2 regions of the Tumebacillus amylolyticus genome follow, and region 1 is predicted to be linked to the other one. Evidence: riboswitches for the same ligand, from Rfam matches in the RefSeq annotation. Region 1 holds a riboswitch; the other holds the start of a gene.

What was found. A riboswitch is a leader RNA that binds a small molecule or an ion and turns the genes downstream of it on or off. The one in region 1 is predicted to bind cyclic di-AMP.
Region 2: it holds a riboswitch for cyclic di-AMP, as region 1 does, so the genes downstream of both, JJB07_RS11805 (C40 family peptidase) here and JJB07_RS07265 (LysM peptidoglycan-binding domain-containing protein) in region 1, are expected to answer to the same signal.

The regions. Positions count from the first base shown of each region.
Region 1 is NZ_JAEQNB010000002.1:80,604-85,508, forward strand. It holds gene JJB07_RS07255 (hypothetical protein) at 1-543, opposite strand, end outside; gene JJB07_RS07260 (glycosyltransferase family 4 protein) at 540-1,679, opposite strand; gene JJB07_RS07265 (LysM peptidoglycan-binding domain-containing protein) at 1,765-2,637, opposite strand; cyclic di-AMP (ydaO/yuaA leader) riboswitch at 2,642-2,781, opposite strand; gene JJB07_RS07270 (aminotransferase class I/II-fold pyridoxal phosphate-dependent enzyme) at 2,962-4,410, opposite strand; gene JJB07_RS07275 (YwhD family protein) at 4,608-4,905, opposite strand, start outside.
Region 2 is NZ_JAEQNB010000003.1:364,770-369,674, reverse strand. It holds gene JJB07_RS11820 (sigma-54-dependent transcriptional regulator) at 1-298, shown strand, start outside; gene JJB07_RS11815 (PTS sugar transporter subunit IIB) at 295-597, shown strand; gene JJB07_RS11810 (PTS sugar transporter subunit IIC) at 602-1,942, shown strand; cyclic di-AMP (ydaO/yuaA leader) riboswitch at 2,062-2,196, shown strand; gene JJB07_RS11805 (C40 family peptidase) at 2,203-2,895, shown strand; gene JJB07_RS11800 (carbon starvation CstA family protein) at 3,030-4,905, shown strand, end outside.

The DNA of each region.
Region 1 (4,905 bases):
AACAGCCGTTTTGCCGCCCGGTTCGTGGATGATATCGCCGAGCAGACCCACCGTGGAGGGATTTCCTTTTTGCTTGTCCACGCTTTCGAGAAATTGCGGCCATTGCGGCAAAACAACGCCCGCCGTCGGTTCCTTGCCCATATGTCGGATATAGAGGTCGCGCCCCGTTACCGTCTGGCCGTCTTGCTGAACCGTCTCTCCCGCTTCATACGCTTCAACCGACGAGAGATTCGCCCCCGAACGACTGCCTGCCCCGATGGTGAGGGCGGCGTTGACGTCCGTTTTGCTTCCGAGCGTGTTCAAGTTCATGACGCCGATGGAGCCGACCTCTTGCATGTGCCAGAGGTTCGGCGTCCGCTCAGGCGTAATGTCCGAAAGGCGCAACCCGTCGAGCAACAGCAAGACCACTTGCCGCTGGGTCTTCACGGGATCGTTGGAATACGCAATATCATCTGCGGCACGTGCTGACGAGACGGGCAGCGCCAGAGAGAGCAGCATCAGCAACACCAACAGGCCACCGCCGAGCCTGAATTTTTTTCTCATACGATCACTCCTTGGCGACTCTCCATCACCGCGTCATATTCCTTGAGCACCGCCTGCATCATCCCGTGTCGGGAAAAATGCTCCTGTGCCCGTTGAGAGCCGAGACGTCCCATTCGCTCGCGCACATCCGGCCGTTCGATCAAATAGCACAGGGAACTCGCGAGCAAAACCGAGTCTTCCGGCGGGACGAGCAGACCTGTCTCGCCATGCACGACCACTTCCGGCAACCCGCCGACATCGCTTGCGACTACGGGACGACCCGCCAACATCGCTTCAATGGCGACGAGGCCCAGACCCTCCTGCCTCGACGGGCAGACGGCGATGTCCACGCCCGGCAACACCTGTGCGGCGTTCGGCACTTCGCCGAGAAAACGCACGCGGGCGAGACCGACTTTGCCTGCGAGATATTGATAGTCGGACAACATCGGCCCGTCGCCGATCAGAACCAGTTCGGCATCGAAGCCTCGCGACAATAAAATCGTGAACGCTTCGAGCAGCCTGTCGATTCCCTTCTCCGGCACCATCCGCCCGATGCACGCGATCACCACGCGATCGTCGTCTTCACAACCAAGCACAGCACGCGCATAGCGTCGAGTCAGCGGCGGCGGGCCTTGTATGCCGTTGCGAATCGTCACCGAACGGTACTCTTCCACGCCGTGTGACAAGCGAATTTCTTGTCGCAGCGAATCGGACACGGCGATGATGCGGTCGGTGTCGACGGCGAGGCGGCGCTCCAGCGCGTTCATCGCTTTTTTCAAAAGAGCTTGGCGGGGCAGGACGTGGTTGTGGACGGTGTAGAGCACAGCCGGGCGGGGTTCGATACCGCGCACGGCAAACCGTCCGACATAGCCCGCTTTGGCCCCGTGCAGGTGGACGATGTCAAACTTCTCCCGCCGCATGACTTTCTGCAGATGCCGCACAGCCAGCCAGTCGGAGATTGGATTCATCCCGTCATCGAGCGGAAACGGCACGGTCGAAACCAAACTCCTGAGTTCTTGAAAAAGCGCCGTTTTCTTCGGGCACGCCGCCGTAACACGGTGTCCGGCGTCTTGCAAGCCTTGAATCAAATCCAGCACATGACGACGCATGCCGCCCTGCATCGGGCGCAACACTTGAAGTACATGATAGGTACGCATAAGGTCACCTCTCTCATCTCTTCCAGTACTTCCCCGAAATGAGCATGAAAAAACCACCTGCTCTCCAAGAGAACAGGTGGTTTTTTTATTTCAAGATATAGAGTTGGATATTTTGCTTGCCGAACTGGATCAGTTGGGTGTGGTTCGCGTCGATGTAGATGTCGATGCGGTTGCCCTTGATCGCGCCGCCGGTGTCTTCGGCAGTTGCGAAGAAACCGCCCGCCGGAAGCAGCGGAGAATTGTAGCCGGTCACCCAGACTTTCGAGCCCAGCGGAATCACGTTCGGGTCGACCGAGATGACGCCTTCACGCACTTGGGTGCCCATCTTGGTCTTGCCGCCCCATTGCCACATGATGTTGCCCGGACCGTACGCGGTAGCCGCGACGTCAACGGTCTTGGAATATTCCTTGCCGGCAACGGTCGGAGCGGCCGGTTGCTTCACCGGCGCAAGAACCGGAGTGGTACGAACCGGAGTCGGAGCTTTTGCTTCTGCACGAGCCGGAGCCGGAGTCGCTGCGTGTTCTGCGCCCTTGGCCGGAGCTGGGGACGTTTCGATCGCTTTGACGACCGGAGTGATGTTGGTGTTCTTGCCGACCGGAATCGTGATCACTTCGCCGATGAAGAGGTTCTCACGGTCGAGGTGGTTCACACGTTTGATGTCGGCGATGGTGGTGTTGTAGCGTTTCGCGAGATAGCTCATGTAGTCACCGTTGCCCACTTTGTACGGGAACGGCATGTTGAGCGTTTGGCCTGCGAGAACGACGTCCGATTTCAAGTTGTTGGTGAATTTCACCGCTGCCACCGTGGTGCCGTTGACTTTCGCCAGCTCGGAAAGGGTTTGGCCCGGTTGGACGGTGATTGCGGCCGCTTCGGCCTTGGTGTTGATCAGGGTCAGTGCGCCTGCCATCATCAGAGTACCTACGAGGAGGTGCTTCCAATTTTTCTTCATGTTCATCATGTTGCACGTCCCTTCTAAAAGCCTGCGGAGTTAGCTGACGGATTCGGGAAGAAGGTTCCCGCCCGTTGACGAGTTGTCACGGGTTCACCCCAAGTTTGGTTCCTCCGCTCCTCTTCGAAAGTGAGGATTCGGCTTGTTAAGTTTTATTTGTCGTTCGCTGTCGAACATAGGCATAACTCTACCAGACAATCCCGAGTGCTTCACTAGGTGATAACTGGAAACCGACTGGGAAATCCTCCGCAGCCGATGAGACTGCGGGTTCCCACCGAATTGGAAAAAAGCTCCCGTCCACCTCGGCGGTGGACGGGAGCTCTTTTTCGGGTATTATTTGAGAACTTTGACGAATTCTATGTTGGGATCGTCCGGGCCTTGGACCGGCAGACCTTCTTTGACATGTTCGACGATGTAGTCGATGTTGTCGGTGGTGACGACTTCGCCCGGCATGACAATCGGGATACCCGGCGGGTAGACCATGATGAACTCGGCGATGATGCGGCCGGCCGCTTCTGCAAGCGGGATGATCTCCGTCTGCTTGTTGTAGAACGCGTCGCGCGGCGAAAGGGCCAGCAGCGGCGTGGACGGGTACTTGACCTGTTTGCGCTCCAGAACTTCGCGGCGGTACTTCGTCGCGATCACTTCAAGTGCGCTGACGAGCGCGTCAATCGTTTCTTGCGTGTCGCCGAACGTGATGATGCAGAGAATGTTGTAGAGGTCGGACATTTCGACTTCGATGTTGAAGTCGGTGCGCAGAATCTTCTCGACTTCCCAGCCCGTCAGACCTAAGTTGGAGACGGTGACGTTGATTTTCAACGGGTCGTGTGCGAAGGTTGCGGAGTTTTTCAGAATCTCGTCGCCGAAGCAGTAGAGACCGTCGATCGCATTGATGCGGTTGCGGCAAGCGCGGGCGAGTTCCAGTGTTTTGGTAATCAGGTCGTGGCCGTGGATGGCGAGGTTCTTCCGTGCGACGTCCAACGAGGCCAGCAGCAGGTACGACGTCGAAGTCGTATGCAACATGGAGAGCACCGATTGGACGTGGTCCGGCGAGACCAAGCCTTCGCGGACGTTGAGCACCGAACTCTGCGTCATGGAGCCGCCGAGTTTGTGAACGGACGTGGCCGCCATGTCGGCACCGGCTTGCATCGCCGAGAGCGGCAAGTCTTCGTGGAAGCCAAACAGCACGCCGTGCGCTTCGTCAACCAAAACCGGGATGCCGCGTTCATGCGACAGATCCACAATCGACTTGAGATCGGCGGACACACCGAAGTAGGTCGGGTTGATCAGAAGCAGCGCTTTGGCGTCTGCGTTTTCGTCAAGCGCCTTGCGAACCGTATCGAGCGATACGCCGTGGGCGATGCCGATCTCCGGATCGATCTCCGGATGCATAAATACTGGATGCGCTCCAGAGAAGATGATCGCCGAGAGGATCGACTTGTGGACGTTTCGCGGTACGAGAATTTTCTCACCGGGGCCGACGGCAGCCATGACCATCGTCATGATCGCACCGGACGTTCCGTGTACCGAGAAATAAGTATGGTCCGCGCCGTACGCGCGTGCGGCCAGCTCCTGCGCCTCCTTGATAATTCCCTTCGGCGAATGCAGGTCGTCCAACGGCGCGATGTTGATCAAATCTATGGACAATGCGTTCGGTCCGATGAACTCGGAGAATTCGTTCGGCATCCCGAAGCCTTTTTTATGCGCGGGAATGTGAAATTGAATCGGGTTCCGGCTCGCGTGTTCCACGAGCTTCGTGAACAGGGGGGTTTGGTTTTGCATTCTCACACCTTTCCTTTCGTCAGAAACATAACGAAAGCCATTATATCACCTTTGGTGCTAGATTAGAAATAATATTTTCTCATCTTTTAGTATGAACTTGCAGTCGCGATCGATGGCTGTTGCTAGTATCCCCGCAAATCGAAAAAACACCCTGTCGCCGACACGCGAAAACAGGGTGTTTTTTTGCGCAAAAGGGGTTAGGCAAGCTGTGCTTTGACGTCATCCGGCGTGTTGGCCCAGAGGTCTGCGCGGAACGTTTCCATGAAGGTGCGGAGCTTGGTTTTTTGGTCGGCATCGAGATGCGGGAGTTGGACTTTGCCTTTGATCGCGCCCTCCATCGCCATGACCAGCGGGCCGACGCTTTTGTAGCCGACCATGAGATCGCGGTTGACGACGATTTCGGCGGAGACGATGCCGTGGTAGCCGCGGCCGGACTCGAACGTTTTCAATTGAATCCAGACTTCTTGGATGCGGCGGCCGTTCGGGACGTCCTCC
Region 2 (4,905 bases), on a different contig from region 1:
CCTCGTGCCGGAGATTGTGAAAGCACTCGAAGAACTTGCCCAGATCTGGGGGCGCGAGATCGATGTCGATTTGCAAATTGGCGTGACGATGCATCTCGTCATGGCGATTGAACACCGCATGCAACGCGGCGTATGGCCGACCGAAGAACGGGGCGAACTGCCGCCGCCGATTCAAGGGGGCGATCAGATTCTGCACGCGTTGCAGAGCGTGACCGATGCATTAGGAATTGAAGTTCCGGCTTGTGAGTTGGGACATCTCTGGAGATTGTTGGCGCAAGGGGAGGTAGTACGTGGATGAACAGCATCGTGTTGGTTTGCTCCTTTGGCCTGTCCACGTCGCTTCTGGTGAACTCGATGGAGACGGCCGCCAAGGAAGCGGGTGTACAAGCGCAGATTCGGGCGATTGGCAGCAATGAAGTCCAGGATCACGTGGAGGAGGCGGATGTGTTCTTGATTGCGCCGCAAGTGCGCTATTTGATGAACTCGATCGCCGCTCACGGTCGCCCGGCCGGCGTGATTGAGGGCCGGACCTACGCGCTCGCCGATGGTGCTGGGGCGTTGCGTCAAGCGCTTGCCTTGATGGAGCAGGGAGTCTGACCTCATGAACAAACTCCTGCTTTTCATGGAACGCACGATTTTGCCCGTGACTGCACGGGTCGTGGAGAACCGCTATATGCAGGCGATCCGCAATGCTTTTATTGGAAGCGCGTTGCCGATGATCATCGTCGGCTCGATTTTCTTGATCTTTGCCATTCCTCCACTGCCCGAAGGCATTCAGGACGGCGTGCTGGGGGCAATCAATGCGTGGTTGACCGACGCTCGACCGATGCTGATGGTTCCGTTTCAGCTCACATTCGGTCTCATTGCGTTCTGGGTCTGCTACGGGGTTGCCGAAAGTCTCGCCAAGCACTACAAGATCGACGGCGGGCGAGTGGGGTTGATGGCGATGGCGACACTGTTGGTGTTCTGCCTGCCGGTGGGCGTTCGACAGGAGGGGCATCTCATCGGATTGCACGCGATCCGGCTCGATCAATTTCTCGACAATCTCGGCGCGGTGGGGCTGTTTGTGTCGATGCTGACCGGCATCGGTGTCGCAGAACTCAATCGCTTTCTGCTCCGGCGCGGATTGATCCTCAAGATGCCGCCCGCCGTCCCGCCGAACGTCTCAAAGTCGTTTGAGATGATGATTCCTGCCTTTCTCGCGGTGGGAGGTGCGTTTCTGCTGGAATGGTGGGTGACGACAACGTTTTCGCCGCACCCGCTCGACCCGGCAACGGCCTTGACCTTGCCGCAGGTCGTCATGGCGAAACTGAGCTTCCTCGTGCAAGCCTCAGATACGTTGCCTTCCGCGATCTTGCAGATTTGGCTGATGATGTTGCTCTGGGCGGTCGGAATCCACGGGATGAACGTCGTTTCTTCGGTCGCCTACCCGCTTTGGCAGACCAACCTCAGTGAGAACATCCAAGCGCTGGGAGCAGGGGAGCCGGCGACACACATCGTGTCGGAGCCGTTTTTTCATATGTATGCGCACTTGGGCGGTTCGGGGGCGACGCTTCCGTTGGTGTTCTTTCTGTTACGATCGAAAGTCCAGCAGTTGAAACAGGTCGGGCGAGTGGCGCTGGTGCCGGGGCTGTTCAACATCAACGAGCCTGTCGTGTTCGGCGTACCGATTGCGTTAAACCCCATCCTCGTCCTGCCGCTCTTGTTGGCTCCCACGGTGATCGTGACGGTGAACTTCCTCGCGATGCACACCGGGCTCGTCCCTGTGCCGACCGTACAACCGCCGCTGACGATGCCGGTGTTTCTCGGAGGCTTTCTCGCGGACGGTTCGTGGCGGGGAGCTGTGTTGCAAGGTGTGGACCTCGTGATCGCAGGGCTGATCTACTATCCGTTCTTCAAACTCTATGAAAAAAAGATCTCTCACTTCGCGGACGGCGAATGAGAGACCGTTTTTATTTTGAAATCGCTTTCATTCTTGATCTTTCACTTGTCGAAATTATTTTCTGCCTAGAATCTCTCATTTCGTTGATTTCTGACAATTTGTATGGTAGACTTTCATCATGTCGAAATTGGCCGAATCTGGTAAGCAAACCAGTACGGGGGACTTATTTTCATGGGGTGAACCGCCTGCGGGCGGAAGGGTTACTCTCGACCCGAACCCGTCAACTAACCTCGGAGGCCGCTTGGGGAGGAAATTTCATTTTGAAGCGTATTGTACAAGCTTTGTTTGTTGCTGCCCTCGTCTTTGTTGCGCCGTCTCTGTCTACTGTGCAAGCACATGCAGCTGTTCCGTACGGACAGACCCTCATCACCATTGGATCGACCGGCAATGATGTTACTCAAGTGCAGGCGGACCTCCGACTGCTCGGCTACTTTACATACCCGGAGAACACCGGCTACTACGGTGAGATCACCGCAGACGCCGTTCGCGCGTTCCAACGCGACCACGGAATCGAAGTCAACGGCAAAGTGGGCACGGAAACCGGCCCGGCGATTCAAGCAGCTGCGTCGAAACTCCGCGCTGCGAAAGGCACGACCACAGCAGATCAAGTCATCGACACGGCTGAGAAGTACCTCGGCACCCCGTATGCATGGGGCGGGCGCACTCCGTCCGGCTTTGATTGCTCCGGCTTCGTCGGCTATGTTCTGTCACAGTACGACGTCTCCGCACCGCGCACGGCAGCTGACATGTACGCAAGCGGCTCCGGCGTTGACTCGCTCAAAGCGGGCGATCTCGTGTTCTTCACCACCTACGGCGCTGGTGCGACCCATGTGGGTCTCTACATCGGCAACGACCAGTTCATCTCCGCGACGTCTTCGCACGGTGTGAAGATCGACTCTCTCCACGACAGCTATTGGGGCCCGCGTTACATCGGAGCTCGTTCCTATCTATAAGCGTTTAGAACCGACCGGATCCGAAACGGTCGGTTTTTTTATCGATAAGGATGATAATTTCACAAAGTTGTCGTATAATTCTAATAGTAAAACGGTTTCATATATTCCGTTACTTGAAGGGGGAGCTTCACACCGTGAACAAAAATTTGCTCTCGATCCTGATCTGGACGGTGGTCTCAGTCCTCGGCGGCGTAGCGTTTGCGCTGCTTGCGATCAACAACGGCGAGACGATTTCCGCATCTTGGATCGTCATCGCAGCCGTCTGCACGTATGCCATCGGGTATCGCTTCTACTCGAAATACATGGCGAAAAACGTCTTTGGCCTCGATGACAAGCGGGCAACGCCTGCTGAAATCAACGACGACGGCAAAGACTATGTCCCCACCAACAAGTGGGTGTTGTTCGGTCACCACTTCGCAGCGATTGCAGGTGCCGGTCCGTTGGTCGGTCCGATCCTCGCCGCGCAGATGGGGTACTTGCCCGGCATGATCTGGATTCTCGTCGGCGTCGTGCTCGGCGGTGCCGTCCAAGACTTCGTGATTCTGTTCGGCTCGATGCGCCGCAACGGGAAATCGCTCGGTCAAATTGCCAAAGACGAGATCGGGCCGTTTGGCGGCACACTCGCTTTGGTCGGTGTCTTGGCGATCATGGTCATTTTGATCGCAGTTCTGGCAATGGTCGTCGTCAATGCGATGTTCCATTCTCCGTGGGCTACCTTCACAGTGTTCGCAACGCTTCCGATCGCTCTGTTCATGGGCGTGTACATGCGCTTCATCCGTCCGGGTCGCGTCTTGGAAGGCTCCGTGATCGGGTTCGTTCTGTTGATGCTCGCACTTTATTTCGGCCAAGTTGTGGCTGATTCGTCCATCGCGCACTACTTTGACTATGAGAAAACCACCCTCGCGTGGATGCTCATGGGGTATGGCTTCATCGCTTCCATCTTGCCGGTTTGGCTCTTGCTTGCACCGCGCGACTACTTGTCTTCGTTCTTGAAGATCGGCACCATCGGTTTGCTCGCGATCGGTATCTTGATCGTCCGTCCGGAGATCCACATGCCGAAGATCACGAGCTTCCTCGACGGCTCCGGCCCGGTCTTTGCAGGTCCGTTGTTCCCGTTCCTGTTCATCACGATCGCATGTGGGGCGATTTCCGGTTTCCACGCTCTCGTTTCGTCGGGCACCACGCCGAAAATGGTGCAAAAGGAATCCCACGCACGCTTCATCGGGTACGGCGGTATGCTGATGGAGTCCGGTGTTGCCATCATGGCGTTGATCGCCGCTTGTGCGCTCACGCCGGGCGTCTACTTCGCGATCAACTCTCCGGCAGCCGTGCTTGGCGCTGACGTCAACTCGGCGGTCATCGCCATCCAGAAGCTCGGTTTCACCGTTGACGCCGCGACCCTCACCCAATGGGCGAAGGACGTTGGCGAGAACTCGATTCTCGCTCGTACCGGCGGCGCTCCGGCGCTTGCAGTCGGCATGGCGGCGATCTTCACCAAGTTCCTCGGCGGTTCCGCGATGACCGCGTTCTGGTATCATTTCGCGATTCTGTTTGAAGCGGTGTTCATCTTGACCACGATCGACGCAGGTACCCGGATCGGTCGCTTCATGTTCCAAGACTTGCTTGGCAACATCGTTCCGGCAATGGGCCGCACCGATAATGTGTTCGCGAATATCTTTGCCTCTGCGTTGATTACGGCCGGATGGGGGTACTTCCTCTACGCGGGCGTTATCGATCCGCTCGGCGGGATCAACTCGCTGTGGGCGATGTTCGGGATTTCCAACCAGATGCTTGCGGGGATCGCGCTTACCGTCGGGACTACGTTCCTGCTCAAATCGGGCAAAGTCAAACACGTATGGGTCACCGTCATTCCGCTGATCTGGTTGCTCACCACGACGCTTGCAGCCGGCTGGATGAAGATCTTCTCGCAAGACCTCAAGATCGGCTTCCTCGTCCATGCTGACAAGTACCAAGCATCGCTTGATGCCGGCAAATTGCTGGCACCGGCGA